4 regions of the Neorhizobium sp. 2083 genome follow, and region 4 is predicted to be linked to each of the others. Evidence: riboswitches for the same ligand, from Rfam matches in the RefSeq annotation. Region 4 holds a riboswitch; each other region holds the start of a gene.
What was found. A riboswitch is a leader RNA that binds a small molecule or an ion and turns the genes downstream of it on or off. The one in region 4 is predicted to bind thiamine pyrophosphate.
Positions count from the first base shown of each region.

Region 1: another riboswitch for thiamine pyrophosphate. It lies ahead of J2X76_RS16375 (ABC transporter permease); the one in region 4 lies ahead of thiB (thiamine ABC transporter substrate binding subunit).
Region 2: another riboswitch for thiamine pyrophosphate. It lies ahead of thiM (hydroxyethylthiazole kinase); the one in region 4 lies ahead of thiB (thiamine ABC transporter substrate binding subunit).
Region 3: another riboswitch for thiamine pyrophosphate. It lies ahead of thiC (phosphomethylpyrimidine synthase ThiC); the one in region 4 lies ahead of thiB (thiamine ABC transporter substrate binding subunit).

Region 1 is NZ_JAVDTC010000004.1:38,309-41,512, forward strand. Features, by position in the region: gene minC (septum site-determining protein MinC) at 1-614, shown strand, start outside; gene minD (septum site-determining protein MinD) at 646-1,461, shown strand; gene minE (cell division topological specificity factor MinE) at 1,458-1,718, shown strand; TPP riboswitch at 1,867-1,970, shown strand; gene J2X76_RS16375 (ABC transporter permease) at 2,099-2,887, shown strand; gene J2X76_RS16380 (ABC transporter substrate-binding protein) at 2,884-3,204, shown strand, end outside.
Region 2 is NZ_JAVDTC010000003.1:615,153-618,356, forward strand. Features, by position in the region: gene thiD (bifunctional hydroxymethylpyrimidine kinase/phosphomethylpyrimidine kinase) at 1-419, opposite strand, end outside; gene thiE (thiamine phosphate synthase) at 416-1,054, opposite strand; gene thiM (hydroxyethylthiazole kinase) at 1,051-1,878, opposite strand; TPP riboswitch at 1,917-2,012, opposite strand; gene J2X76_RS15650 (heavy metal translocating P-type ATPase) at 2,125-3,204, shown strand, end outside.
Region 3 is NZ_JAVDTC010000010.1:187,020-190,223, reverse strand. Features, by position in the region: gene thiC (phosphomethylpyrimidine synthase ThiC) at 1-1,602, opposite strand, end outside; TPP riboswitch at 1,702-1,834, opposite strand; gene J2X76_RS28735 (acyl carrier protein) at 2,013-2,264, shown strand; gene J2X76_RS28730 (acyl-CoA dehydrogenase family protein) at 2,266-3,204, shown strand, end outside.
Region 4 is NZ_JAVDTC010000006.1:166,816-170,019, forward strand. Features, by position in the region: gene thiP (thiamine/thiamine pyrophosphate ABC transporter permease ThiP) at 1-802, opposite strand, end outside; gene thiB (thiamine ABC transporter substrate binding subunit) at 823-1,833, opposite strand; TPP riboswitch at 1,874-1,982, opposite strand; gene J2X76_RS22585 (VOC family protein) at 2,030-2,428, opposite strand; gene J2X76_RS22590 (response regulator) at 2,523-2,972, opposite strand; gene J2X76_RS22595 (ABC-F family ATP-binding cassette domain-containing protein) at 3,133-3,204, opposite strand, start outside.

The sequences.
Region 1 (3,204 bases), on a different contig from region 4:
TCGCGGCTCGTTCCGCAGGTTTCTTTCTCGGCCGCCCGGTCGTGCTTGACGTGACCGATCTGCCGATCGATCGCGCTCAGCTGAAGGAGCTCATAACCGAGCTTGCCGGGCGCAACGTCAATATCATGGGCATCGAAGGCGGCCGTCCTTCGATCCTGGGGCAGGGCATGCCTCCGGCGCTCAAGGGCGGCCGGCCGGTGTCGGACGAGGCCGTCGCCAAGGAGCCGATTATCGAGCTGCGCAACAGCGAGCCGAAGCCGTCGGTGCCCGAGGCACGTCCGACCTTGCAGTCCATCGTCATTCGCGACCCGGTGCGGTCAGGACAGTCGGTGATCTTTCCCGAAGGCGACGTGACGATCATCGGGTCGGTCGCTTCCGGGGCCGAAATCATCGCCGGCGGATCGATCCATATCTACGGCACCCTGCGCGGCAGGGCCATGGCGGGGTCGCTCGGAAACGCATCGGCGCGCATCTTCTGCCGCAAGCTCGAGGCAGAGCTGCTGGCAATCGACGGCATCTACAAGATGGCGGACGACATGGCCCCCGGCCTTCGCGGACACTCGGTCCAGCTTTGGCTGGAAGGGGATTCGATCATGGCAGAGAAACTTATTTGAGCCGAAACCGGCCAGCAAACAGGAGAGCAAGATGGGGAAAGTCATCGTAGTCACTTCAGGCAAGGGCGGGGTTGGCAAGACGACCTCGACTGCCGCACTTGGAGCGGCTCTGGCACAGCGAAACGAACGGGTCGTTGTCGTCGATTTCGACGTCGGGCTGCGCAATCTCGACCTGGTGATGGGCGCCGAGCGCCGGGTCGTCTACGACCTGATCAACGTCATTCAGGGTGAAGCCAAGCTTTCGCAGGCGCTGATCCGTGACAAGCGGCTGGAGACGCTGTTCCTGCTGCCGGCGTCCCAGACGCGCGACAAGGACAACCTGACGCCGGAGGGTGTCGAACGGGTCATCACCGAGCTGAGGCGGGTGTTCGACTGGGTCATCTGCGACAGCCCGGCCGGCATCGAAAGCGGCGCAACGCTTGCCATGCGCCATGCCGACATGGCCGTGGTGGTCACCAATCCGGAAGTCTCGTCGGTTCGCGACTCGGACCGCATCATCGGCCTGCTCGACTCGAAGACGTTGAAGGCCGAGCGCGGCGAACGCATGGAAAAGCACCTGCTTCTCACGCGCTACGACGCCAACCGCGCGGAACGGGGCGACATGCTGAAGGTGGAGGACGTGCTGGAAATCCTGTCCATCCCGCTGATCGGCATCATTCCGGAAAGCATGGACGTGCTTCGCGCGTCGAACATCGGGTCGCCGGTCACCCTGGCGGATGCGCGCAGCGCCCCGGCCATGGCCTATTTCGAGGCCGCACGCCGGCTTGCCGGCGAGGTTCTGCCGATCACGGTCCCGGGGGAAAAGCGCGGGATATTCGGCAAGATCTTCGCACGGAGGGCCGCATGACGATATTCAACCTCTTCCGCAAACAGCGCTCCGCTCCAACGGCCCGCGAACGCCTGCAGGTGCTTCTCGCCCACGAACGTTCGTCGAACGGCTCTGACCTCGTATCCGTGCTTCGCGAAGAAATCCTCGCGGTGATCGCCAAGCACGTGCAGGTCGACAGCGACAAGGTGCAGGTCAAGATGGATCGCGACGAGGATGTCACGATCCTGGAGATCGATGTCGAGATCCCGCTCGACGCCGTCAGCCAGGCTGCCTGAGCCGGTCGCATTCGACCGGACCTTAAGTTTCGAAACGCGGGCACCCCGGTTGTCCGCGTTTTGCATTTTGCGCCTTCCGCCGCTGCATCTTCTAATCTTGGCGGCCGTTCGAGGATTGACAAAAAAACCTCTCCGTCCGATAGCTCAGGGATATTCCGAGGGGGGCATCTTGACGATGCTGAGATGGCGGTGAGCCGGACCCTTGAACCTGATCCGGGTCATGCCGGCGTAGGAACGGAAACAGGCGTCCTCCGACGATTTTTCTCTTCTCCGCTTCACCTGGATCTCCGTGATTGAGCTGATCTGGAGATCGACGATGACATCCATTCTTTCCGCATTCCCAAGCCCGTTTCCGGTCGTCAGATCCGGCGCTTAGCATCATGCGGGCGTCCCACGCGGTGATTGGCCTCGTCCTGCTTGTCGCTCTATGGCAGGCTGGCGTCTGGCTTTTTACTCCGCCCCGCTACATCCTGCCGTCTCCGATTGAGGTGGTCTCCGCCTTCTGGCGTCAGCCGGGGTTCCTGCTGAGAAACAGCGCAGTTACGCTGACGGAAATCGCGCTCGGCCTGGTCATCGGCGGCACCTTCGGCATCGCGACCGCCTTCGGGGTCGCGGCATTGCCGCGGCTTGGGCGCCTCGTCTGGCCGATGGTTCTCGTCCTGCAGGCCTTTCCCGTCTTCGTTCTGGCGCCGATCCTGGTTCTCTGGCTCGGTTTCGGGCTCGCCTCGAAAGTGGCGATGACGACGATCATCATCTTCTTTCCGGTCGCCTCGGCCTTTGCCGACGGCCTTCGCCGCACAGATCAGGAAATCCTCGACGCCGTATCGCTGGAGGGCGCGAGCCACTGGCAGGCGCTGGTTGCGATCCGCGTGCCGCTGGCGATCCCGAGCCTCGTCTCGGGCCTCAGGGTTGCCGCGCCTCTGGCACCGCTCGGGGCGGTCGTCGGTGAGTGGGTCGGGGCATCCGGCGGGCTCGGTTTCGTCATGGTCCAGGCGAATGCCCGCATGCAGACCGATACGGTGTTCGCCGCCATGGTCGTCCTCGCCATCCTCACTGTCGCTTTAAGGCTTCTCATCGACCGGCTGACCGCAGGCCTCGCCCCCTGGGCCAGCGAAGCCGATCCTGCATCCTCATCCTCATCCGCATCAAGGAGCTCCGCCCAGTCATGATCCGTATCCTCACAGCGTCCGTCATCGCGCTCGCCACCCTGGCCGCGCCCGCTTCCTCGCAGGCGGCCGACAAGCTCGGCGTGCTGCTCGAATGGTTCGTCAATCCGGATCACGCACCGATGGTCATCGCCAAGGAGCGCGGCCTGTTTGCCGATGCCAATCTCGACGTCGAGCTCATCCCGCCGTCCGACCCTTCCGCGGTGCCGCGCCTCGTCTCGGCGGGGCAGGCGGATATCGGCATTCATTACCAGCCCAATCTCTATCTCGATCACGAGGCCGGCCTGCCGCTGGTGCGGTTCGGCACGCTGGTCGAAACC
Region 2 (3,204 bases), on a different contig from region 4:
TTGGGGGTGACAACGGCCGAAATCGGCATCAGCCGGTAGGTGACGGCATCCACCGCATCGAGCGCGAGCAGGGGCGAGCCGCCCTTGGCGATCATCACCGGATCGAGAACGATCGGCACGGTATCGCTATAGGGGCGCAGCACGTCTGCGACGATCTCGGCGATCTCGGCATTGGCGATCATGCCGATCTTCACGGCATCGACGCGCACGTCGAGAAAGATGGTGCGGATCTGGTTTGCGACGAAGGCTGCCGGCACCGCGTGCACGCCGCTGACCCCTTGGGTATTCTGGGCCGTCAGCGCGGTCAGAGCCGCCATGCCATATGTGCCGCGCGCGGCGAATGTTTTCAGGTCGGCCTGGATGCCGGCGCCGCCCGACGGGTCCGATCCGGCGATCGACAGGACGTTCTTGATGGTCATGCACGAGCCCTTTCGATTTCTGCCGCAATCCCGCGGGCGGCCGCCTGCGGATCGGGCTGGCCGCAGATGGCGGATACGACCGCGATGCCCTTGGCGCCGGCGGCGAGCGCGAGGCCGGCGTGTTGCGCCTTGACGCCACCGATCGCGACTGCCGGAACCGGCGCCATGGCGACGATGCGGGCAAGGCCTTCGAAGCCGATGGGCTGCTTGTGATCCGGCTTGGTGCCGGTCGCAAACACGGGGCCGATACCGACATAATCGACCACCGACGGGTCTACCCGCCGCGCCAGTTCCTCGGTTTCGACCGAGAGGCCAAGGATCATGCCGTGGCCGACGCGCTGCCGCGCGATCGCAGCGGCCATGTCGCTCTGGCCGACATGCAGTCCTTCGGCTCCGATCGCGATGGCCGCCTCCACGTCGTCGTTGATGATCAGAGGCACGCCGGTGCCTGCCAGAACCGCTTTCAGCGCCCGGCCGGTTTCGATCATTCTTGCGGTATCCGCCTGCTTGTCGCGCAGCTGGACGATGGTGGCGCCGCCGGCCACTGCAAGCCTTGTCGTCTCGACCATGCCGATCTCGCGGCAGAGATCCGGGTCGAGGACGAGATAGACGGAAAGGTCGAAGATCTTGGTCATGCCGCGACGATCCTTGCCTGTGCATCGAGCGACTCGCCGGTCAGGGCCGCGAGGCGATCGAGGAAGATCGGGGAGAAAAAGCCCGGGCCGGAGGCAGTGAGAGCTGCTTCCTCGCCGGCGACGGCGAACATGGCGAGTGCGGCAACCGTCGCCTCGAACGGCTTGTCGGGGACGGTCGCGGCAAAGGCGCCGGTGAGGCAGGTGAGCGAGCAGCCGAGCGCGGTGACACGCGGCATCAGGGCCGAGCCGCCGAGAACCCGGACCGAACGGCGGCCGTCGGTGACGAAATCCACCTCGCCGGTGACCGCGATCACACAGGCATTCTGCCGCGCAAGCGCGATCGCCGAACCTTCCGCCGCCATGACGCTGTCGCCGCTGTCGACACCGTGACCGCTCGAACGGCTGCCGGCCAGCGCGATGATTTCCGAGGCGTTGCCGCGAATGACCGTCGGCCTCAGCTCCATGAGTTCGCCGACTGCGGCGCGGCGATAGGCGGTGGCGTAGTGGGCGACGGGATCGAGCACCCATGGCTTGCCGGCCTCGGAGGCGGCTCCGGCTGCCGCCTTCATGCCGGCCAGGAAATCGGGCGACAAGGTGCCGATATTGACGGTCAGCGCTGCGGCAATGCGGGCGAACTCGCCGGCTTCTTCCTTCGTGTGCACCATGGCGGGAGAGGCGCCGGCGGCGAGCATCACGTTGGCCGCAATGTTCATCGCCACGAAATTGGTGATGTTCTGCACGAGCGGGTTTTTGGTGCGCATCGCAGCCAGCAACTGGCCGGGGGTTTCTTCAAGCGGCGTTCCGAGGGGCGTCGTCGTCTGCATGTCTGCCTCTTTCGGCGGGGCAGGCGCGGGGCGCAATAGCGAGCGCCCGGACGACTCCCTCCGCCAGCATGATCTGGTTCAGGTTCTAAGGGTGCTTCTCAGCCCGGCTTTGCCGGACGCCCCTGTCTCCGTCATGGCTTACAGCAAAGATAATGCGCTTTGCCAGTGATTTTTTCCGATCGGGGCCTTGCAGCTCTAGTCGCTAGAGGTTGTAGAGAGGTAGCTCGATCCACCAGGAATGAGACGATGAACGCAACGACACAGGCACGATACAAGGTTGGCGGCATGGATTGCGCCAGCTGCGCGACGAAGATCGACACGGCGGTGCGCCGTATGCCGGGCGTCGAGGACGTGTCCGTTTCGGTCGCGGCCGGCACGATGACGGTGACGCATGACGGAACCGGCGACCTCGGCGCAGTCGAGAAACGGGTGACCGGGCTCGGATATACGCTGAGGGCGCTGGGGCAGAAGGCTGGAGCGAACGCCCGGCGGAGCGGCGACCTTCCTTCGATCCCCCCCTTGGAGGGCGAAAACGGCAAGGCCCACAATCACGACCACCATCATGGACATGGCGGCGGCCACGACCACTCCCACCATGACGGTGCGCATCACCACGGCGGCCACGATTCGGCACAGATCGAAGGTCTTCACGGCCACGATCATGGACCGATGGACGGACCTTGGTGGAAGTCGGCCAAGGGACGGCTGACCATCCTGGTCGGCATTGCTTTGGCGGCCGCCTATGGACTTGGTCACCTGCTTCCCGCCTATGACACCTATATCTTCACGGCCGCAATGCTGATCGGCCTCGTGCCGATCGCGCGTCGCGCAATCATGGCGGCCCTCGCCGGCACGCCGTTCTCGATCGAGATGCTGATGACGATTGCAGCCGTCGGTGCGGTCGTCATCGACGCGTCGGAAGAAGCAGCCGCCGTCGTCTTCCTGTTTCTGATCGGGGAATTGCTGGAAGGGGTCGCGGCCGGCAAGGCGCGCCAGAGCATCCAGAGCCTGACGGCGCTGGTGCCGAAAAATGCGATTGTCGAAGAGAACGGCCGGACCCGCGAAGTTCCGGCAGAAAGCCTTGCCGTCGGTGCGATCATCCTGGTTCGTCCCGGCGACCGCATTTCGGCAGACGGCATGATCGTCGCCGGCGAAAGCGCGGTCGACGAAGCACCGGTCACGGGCGAAAGCACGCCCGTGTCCAAAAGCATGGGTGACACGGTATTCGCCGGCACGATCAACGGCGATGGTGCCCTGCGGGTTCGCGTCACGGCAGCCGCCGAAGACAATACCATCGCCCGCGTCGTGCGGCTCGTCGAGGAGGCG
Region 3 (3,204 bases), on a different contig from region 4:
GAGCGACAGGTTGAACTGGTCCTCCCAGCGGAATTCGAAACGGGCGCGCGACAGCGCGTCGTCGCGCACCTGCGCCGCCGGATGGCCCTTGGCGAGATCGGCGGCATGCGCCGCGATCTTGTAGGTGATGACGCCGACTTTCACGTCGTTGCGGTCGGGCAGGCCGAGATGTTCCTTCGGCGTCACGTAACAAAGCATGGCGGTGCCTAACCAGCCGATCATCGCGGCCCCGATGCCGGACGTGATGTGATCGTAACCCGGCGCGATGTCGGTGGTCAGCGGCCCGAGCGTATAAAACGGCGCCTCGCCGCAGACCGCGAGCTGCTTGTCCATGTTTTCCTTGATCTTGTGCATCGGCACATGGCCGGGGCCTTCGATCATCACCTGGCAATCCTTCGCCCAGGCGATCTTCGTCAGTTCGCCGAGCGTTTCCAGTTCCGCAAACTGCGCCGCATCGTTGGCGTCGGCGATCGATCCCGGACGCAGGCCGTCGCCCAGCGAGAACGACACGTCGTAGGCGCGGCAGATGTCACAGATCTCCTCGAAATGCTCGTAGAGGAAACTCTCCCGGTGGTGATGCAGACACCACTTGGCCATGATCGAACCGCCCCGGGACACGATGCCGGTAACACGGTCGACGGTGAGCGGAATATAGGCGAGCCGGACGCCCGCATGGATGGTGAAATAGTCGACGCCCTGCTCGGCCTGTTCGATCAGCGTGTCGCGATAGACCTCCCAGGTCAGGTCCTCGGCAATGCCGTTCACCTTCTCCAGCGCCTGGTAGAGCGGCACGGTGCCGATCGGCACCGGCGAATTGCGGATGATCCATTCGCGGATATTGTGGATGTTGCGGCCGGTCGACAGGTCCATGACCGTATCGGCGCCCCAGCGGATCGCCCAGACCATCTTCTCGACTTCCTCCGCCATCGACGAGGTGACGGCGGAATTGCCGATATTGGCGTTGATCTTCACCAGGAAATTACGGCCGATGATCATCGGTTCGGATTCCGGATGGTTGATATTGGCGGGAATGATCGCCCGGCCTTCGGCGATTTCCCGGCGGACGAATTCCGGCGTCACGAATTCCGGAATATGGGCGCCAAAACTCTCGCCGTCGCGGACGCGAGCTTGTCTCTCCGCCTGCCGGCCGAGATTTTCGCGGATGGACACGAACTCCATCTCCGGCGTGACGATGCCGGCCCGCGCATAGGCGAGCTGGGTAACGGCCCTGCCCGGCTTCGCCTTGAAGGGAAGATTGCGGACGGGGAATTCCGGCGTCAGCCGGTCGCCGGAAACAAAGCCGTTGTCCTCCGGCCTGACGATGCGGCCCTCATAGGCCTCCACGTCGCCGCGCGCGAGAATCCAGCTTTCGCGCAGGCGTGGCAGGCCGGCATCGATGCTGATCGCAGCACCTTCGGCCGTATAGGGACCGGAGGAATCGTAGACGGTGACCGGCGGCTCGCCGGAAGTCGGATGCAATGCGATCTGCCGCATCGGCACGCGGATATCCGGATGGATGACGCCTGCTTTCAGGACTTTCGTCGAGGCGGGAAGCGGGCCGGTGGTGACGACCGGGGTGAGTTTGGCGGTTGCAATATTCATGGTTCGAGGCTCCAAGGTTTGACGTTTGGAGACCCAGTTCCAGTGTTGGAATGATGAAAAAACGCGGTGGAAATCGAAAGACGGTTCCCCGCCCTCGCTGCCGCAGCGCCCGCACCGTCCCTACGCCAGTATGAACTGGATCAGGTTCAACGGGTCACTGCGCCTCGGGCGGCCAAAGCCGATCCGACCAGCAGTATCTCAGCCCCTTGGCGGGACCCCCCTGGTGAATGCCGGCATCAGAAACCTGCAGGCGGCCCATGTCAAGCCGGCCGAAGCGTGGTTGATAGATCGAATTTTACCGAATCCCGCAGCTCCAAATTGATGAAGTTTATTACCGAAATCTTATGCTATCCTGCGTAATAACCGTCCTGGCGATGAACGCAGATTTCCAATTATCGGGAGATGTCGAGATGAACGAGACCATTCGCGAATTGCTGACGCGGGTAGGCGGCCTTCCGGTCGCGGTGACGGAGCTGGCAGACGGCGCCGATCTTTATGCGGCGGGCCTTTCCTCCTTCGCATCGGTGCAGCTGATGCTGGGCCTGGAGGAGGCGTTCGACATCGAATTCCCGGACAACCTTCTGAACCGCAAGTCCTTCGCCAGCATCGCAGCGATCGAGCAGACGGTCTCCCACATCCTGAAAGCCCGCGAGGCCGCTTGAGATGAGCCTCCCCGCCTTTGCCGCAGACATGGCCTTGAGCGCACGCGCTCATCGCGTGGCAACCGTAGCGGCTGAATTCGCCGATCCCGTCGATCGGGACGGCCGCTTCCCGCGCGAGGCGGTCGACGCCATGAAAGCCGAGCGCCTTCTCGGCATCCAGATCCCGACCGGGTTCGGCGGCGAGGGCGCTTCCATCACCGAGATCGCCGAGGTCTGCTCCATCCTGGGACAGGCCTGCGCCTCGAGCGCCATGGTTTTCGCCATGCACCAGATCAAGGTTTCGAGCCTCGTGGTGCACGGCGCCGACAGTCCCTGGCACATGGATTTCATGCGCGAACTCGCCGGCCGCCAGCTTCTCGTCGCCTCCGCGACGACCGAGGCCGGCATCGGCGGCAACATGCGCAACTCGATCTGCGCGATCGAGGTCGATGGCGACACCTGCCGCCTGACGAAGGATGCGACCGTGATTTCCTACGGCGCCCATGCCGATGCGGTCATGGTCACCTCGCGGTCGAACGAAGGCGCCGCCCCGACCGACCAGGTCATGACGGTCTTCCGGCACGGCCAGTACACCCTGCAGAAGACGGTCGACTGGGATACGCTCGGCATGCGCGGCACCTGCTCCGACGGTTTTCTCTTCCAGGGCGAAGCGCCATCGGCGCAGATCTTCCCGAAACCGTTCGCCGAGATCGCGGCCCAGTCGATGCTTGCCACCTCGCATCTTCTCTGGAGCGCCGTCTGGTACGGTATCGCCGCCGATGCGGTCCTGCGGGCGCAGGCTTTCGTGCGCGCTGCAGCCCGCAAGGCCGGCGGCACCCAGCCGCCCGGCGCGCTCAGGCTCGCCGAAGCCTCCAACCAGCTTCAGCTCCTCAAGGGCAATATTCTCTCGGGCCTCAAGCTCTATGAGGATGCCAAGCTTGATTCCGACCGCTTGTCGTCC
Region 4 (3,204 bases):
TGTCATCAGGTGCCGGGAAAAGCGAAATCGCGATCAGGACCAGCGCCGTGATGCCAATCTGCAGCAGCGACAGCGCGATGGCGCGGGGTGGGTCGAAATCGAAGCGCAGCGACTGGTAGATCGCCACTTCGAGCGTCGTCGCGGCCGGTCCGCCGCCGAGCACCAGGACCAGTGTGAAACTGGTGGCGCAGAGCATGAAGATCAGTCCGGTTATGCCGGGGATGACGCGCCGCGCCGCGGGCCATTCGATGAAACGGAAGACGGAAAAGGGTTTCATTCCAAGGCTGGAGGAGAGCAGCCAATATTCCGCCGGCAGACGCTCCAGTGCCGCGAGCAGCAGCCTTGCCGCGAGCGGCAGGTTGAAGAACACATGCGCGAGCAGGATGCCGGATAACCCGTAAATGCTGACCGGCTGCTCAAGACCGAGCTTCAACAGTAGGCTGTTCATCACTCCTTGCCGGCCCCAGATGCCGATCAGGCCGAGCGCGCCGATCAACACCGGCAGGCCCATGGGCAGCGCCATCAACCGGATGATCCAGATGCGGCCCGGAAAGCGTGGGCGGCGTGCGAGCGCCAGGGCGACGGGGAGCGCGAAGACGACCGAAAGCAAAGTCGAGAGAGCCGCCTGGAGCAGCGTGAAACGCAGGATTCGCCAGGTATAGGCGGTAAACAGCCGGCTTTGGGTATTGCCCGCGTCCCAGGAGAGAAGGGCGGCGACAGCGATGCCGACGAAGAGGGCGATGCCGACGAGGCTGAGGAGCCCCCAGCCTATCCCCCGTCTCCGTTCAGCGCGTGTCAGCATGGGATCAGTTCATGCCCATTTTAGTTCATGCTCATGGCGGTCAGCCATTCGTCGATCCAGGTCTGGCGATTCCTGGCGACCTCGTCGGACCCCATGAGGAAAGTCTTGCCCGGCTGCACCAGCTTGTTGAAGGCGTCCGGAAGCGGTGTGGAGGTTTTTGCGACCGGCATCATCCAGTTGGTGGTCGGGATGACATCCTGGAAAGCCGGCGACACCATGAATTTCAGGAACTGTTTCGCCAGATCCTTGTCGCCCGCGCCCTTTAGCAGGCCGGCAACCTCGATCTGGATGTAGTGACCTTCGGAGAAGGACGCGGCCTGATAGCGGTCGGTCTTTTCCTCGACCATGTGATAGGCGGGCGAGGTCGTGTAGGAAAACACCATCGGCACCTCGCCCTTGGTGAACAGGCCGTAGGCCTCCGACCAGCCGGGCGTGACGGTCAGCACGCGTTTCCTGAGTTTTGCCCACGCCTCGGGCGCCTTGTCGCCATAGACCGATTTCACCCAGAGCAGCAGGCCGAGGCCCGGTGTCGAGGTGCGCGGGTCCTCGATGGCGATCTTCTGCGCTGGATCGCCGTCTACCAGTTCCTTGAGGCTCTTGGGCGGGTTCTTCATCGCCTGGGTATCGTAGACGACGGCGAAATGGCCGTAATCGTAGGGAATGAACGTGTCGTCGCTGTAATTGCCCGGCACCTTGGCGGCGGAGGCGTCGAGCCCGTGCGGCTCGAAAAGACCGGTCGCCTTGGCCTCGGAGATCAGGTTGGTGTCGAGGCCGAGCGCGATATCGGCATCGGTGCCCTGGCCTTCGAGCTTCAGGCGGGTGAGAAGCGCCACGCCATCGGCGACGCCGACGAAATTCAGCTTGCAGGCGCAGGTCTTCTCGAACGCCTCCTTCACCTTGGGGCCTGGACCCCAGTCGGAAATGAAGCTCTCGTAGGTATAGACGGTCAGCGTCTTTTCCTCAGCCTCGGCCGGCGCGGAGAAGGAAAGAGCGGCTGCGGCCGTCAATATCGAAAGAATGGTTCTGCGCATCAGCGCCTCCTCTGCTTGCGTTACAAGGGGAATAGGCGCTGATGAAGAGCCGTCTAATCCCTCCGCCGGTGTTAACCGGATCAGGTTCCGCGGGTTGGCCTCAAGGCCTCTCAGCCGCGCGAAAACGCGCGGCACCCCGTTAGAGCGAGACCAGATCTAGCGGCGGCGGGATTGACTGGCAAGAGGCCGGGCGGGATCAGGCGGCGGCGCCCATATCCATGTACATGATTTCCCAGACATGGCCGTCCGGATCCTGGAAGCTGCAGCCGTACATCGGACCCATTTCAAGGTTCGGCCTCCATTCGCCGCCACCGGCGCCGAGTGCCCTGGCCTTGAAGTCGTCGACCTCGGCGCGGCTGCCGGCGGAGAGGCAGTTCAGCACTTCCTTGGATGTCCGGGCGTCGGAAATGTCGCCGTTGATGAAGCCCCTGAATTTTTCGTGGGTGAGCAGCATCACGTGGATATGCTCGCTGACGACCATGCAGCTTGCCGTTTCGTCGGAGAAATTGGGGTTCCTGGTAAAGCCGAGCGCGGTATAAAAATCCGTCGCAACCGTGATGTCGACGACCGGCAGGTTCACAAAAATCATTCTCATCGGGTAATATCCTCTCCGTTTTTCCCGGCACATCCGCGTGCCTCACCCAAGGACGAAGAATAGGAGACAATCCCGACATCGATGTTAAATTTTCTCAGTGGTTCTGCGGAAACACCTTCAGCTCGCGCGGCACGATCGCCATGCCGCCGAGCCGGTTGGCGATGGCGTAGTCGATCGTCTTCTCGACGACGTCGGGCATGACGGGCTTGGTGAGGACACCGAGCGAGCCTTTGACGCCACCTTCCACATCGTCCGGATTGGCCGTCATGAAGACGACGGTGATGCCGTATTGCTCGGCAAGTTCACGGCCGATCTCCGGGCCGGTCCGGCCATCGGAAAGATTGACATCGACCAGGGCGATATCGGCGTAGGCCGCGAGCGCCAAGGCGTGTTTGCGGGCGTTCGCAAAACCGGCCACTTTCAGGCCCATGGATTCCACGGTTTCGGCCACATCGAGCGCGATCAGAAACTCGTCCTCGACGATCATCACTCGTTGATTCATCGCTTCCGCGGCCAGCCGACGACGCGTAACATTTGTCAGCATTGGAGTCCCCATTCGGTTGATCGGTTCCTTCGCTGGCCGATGAGTCCCAAGGACACCCCGACCGTTATTGACCCATCGAACGTCTCGGGAAGCTACATGTTCCGGTCCGCGACAAATATTTTTTTAGCTAACTATCTGTTAAGCATAACAAATCGTAAAACTAACCTTCGATTTCCTCACGCAGCATTTCGAGCTCCAGCCATTCTTCTTCCATTTTGCCGATGCTTTGGCG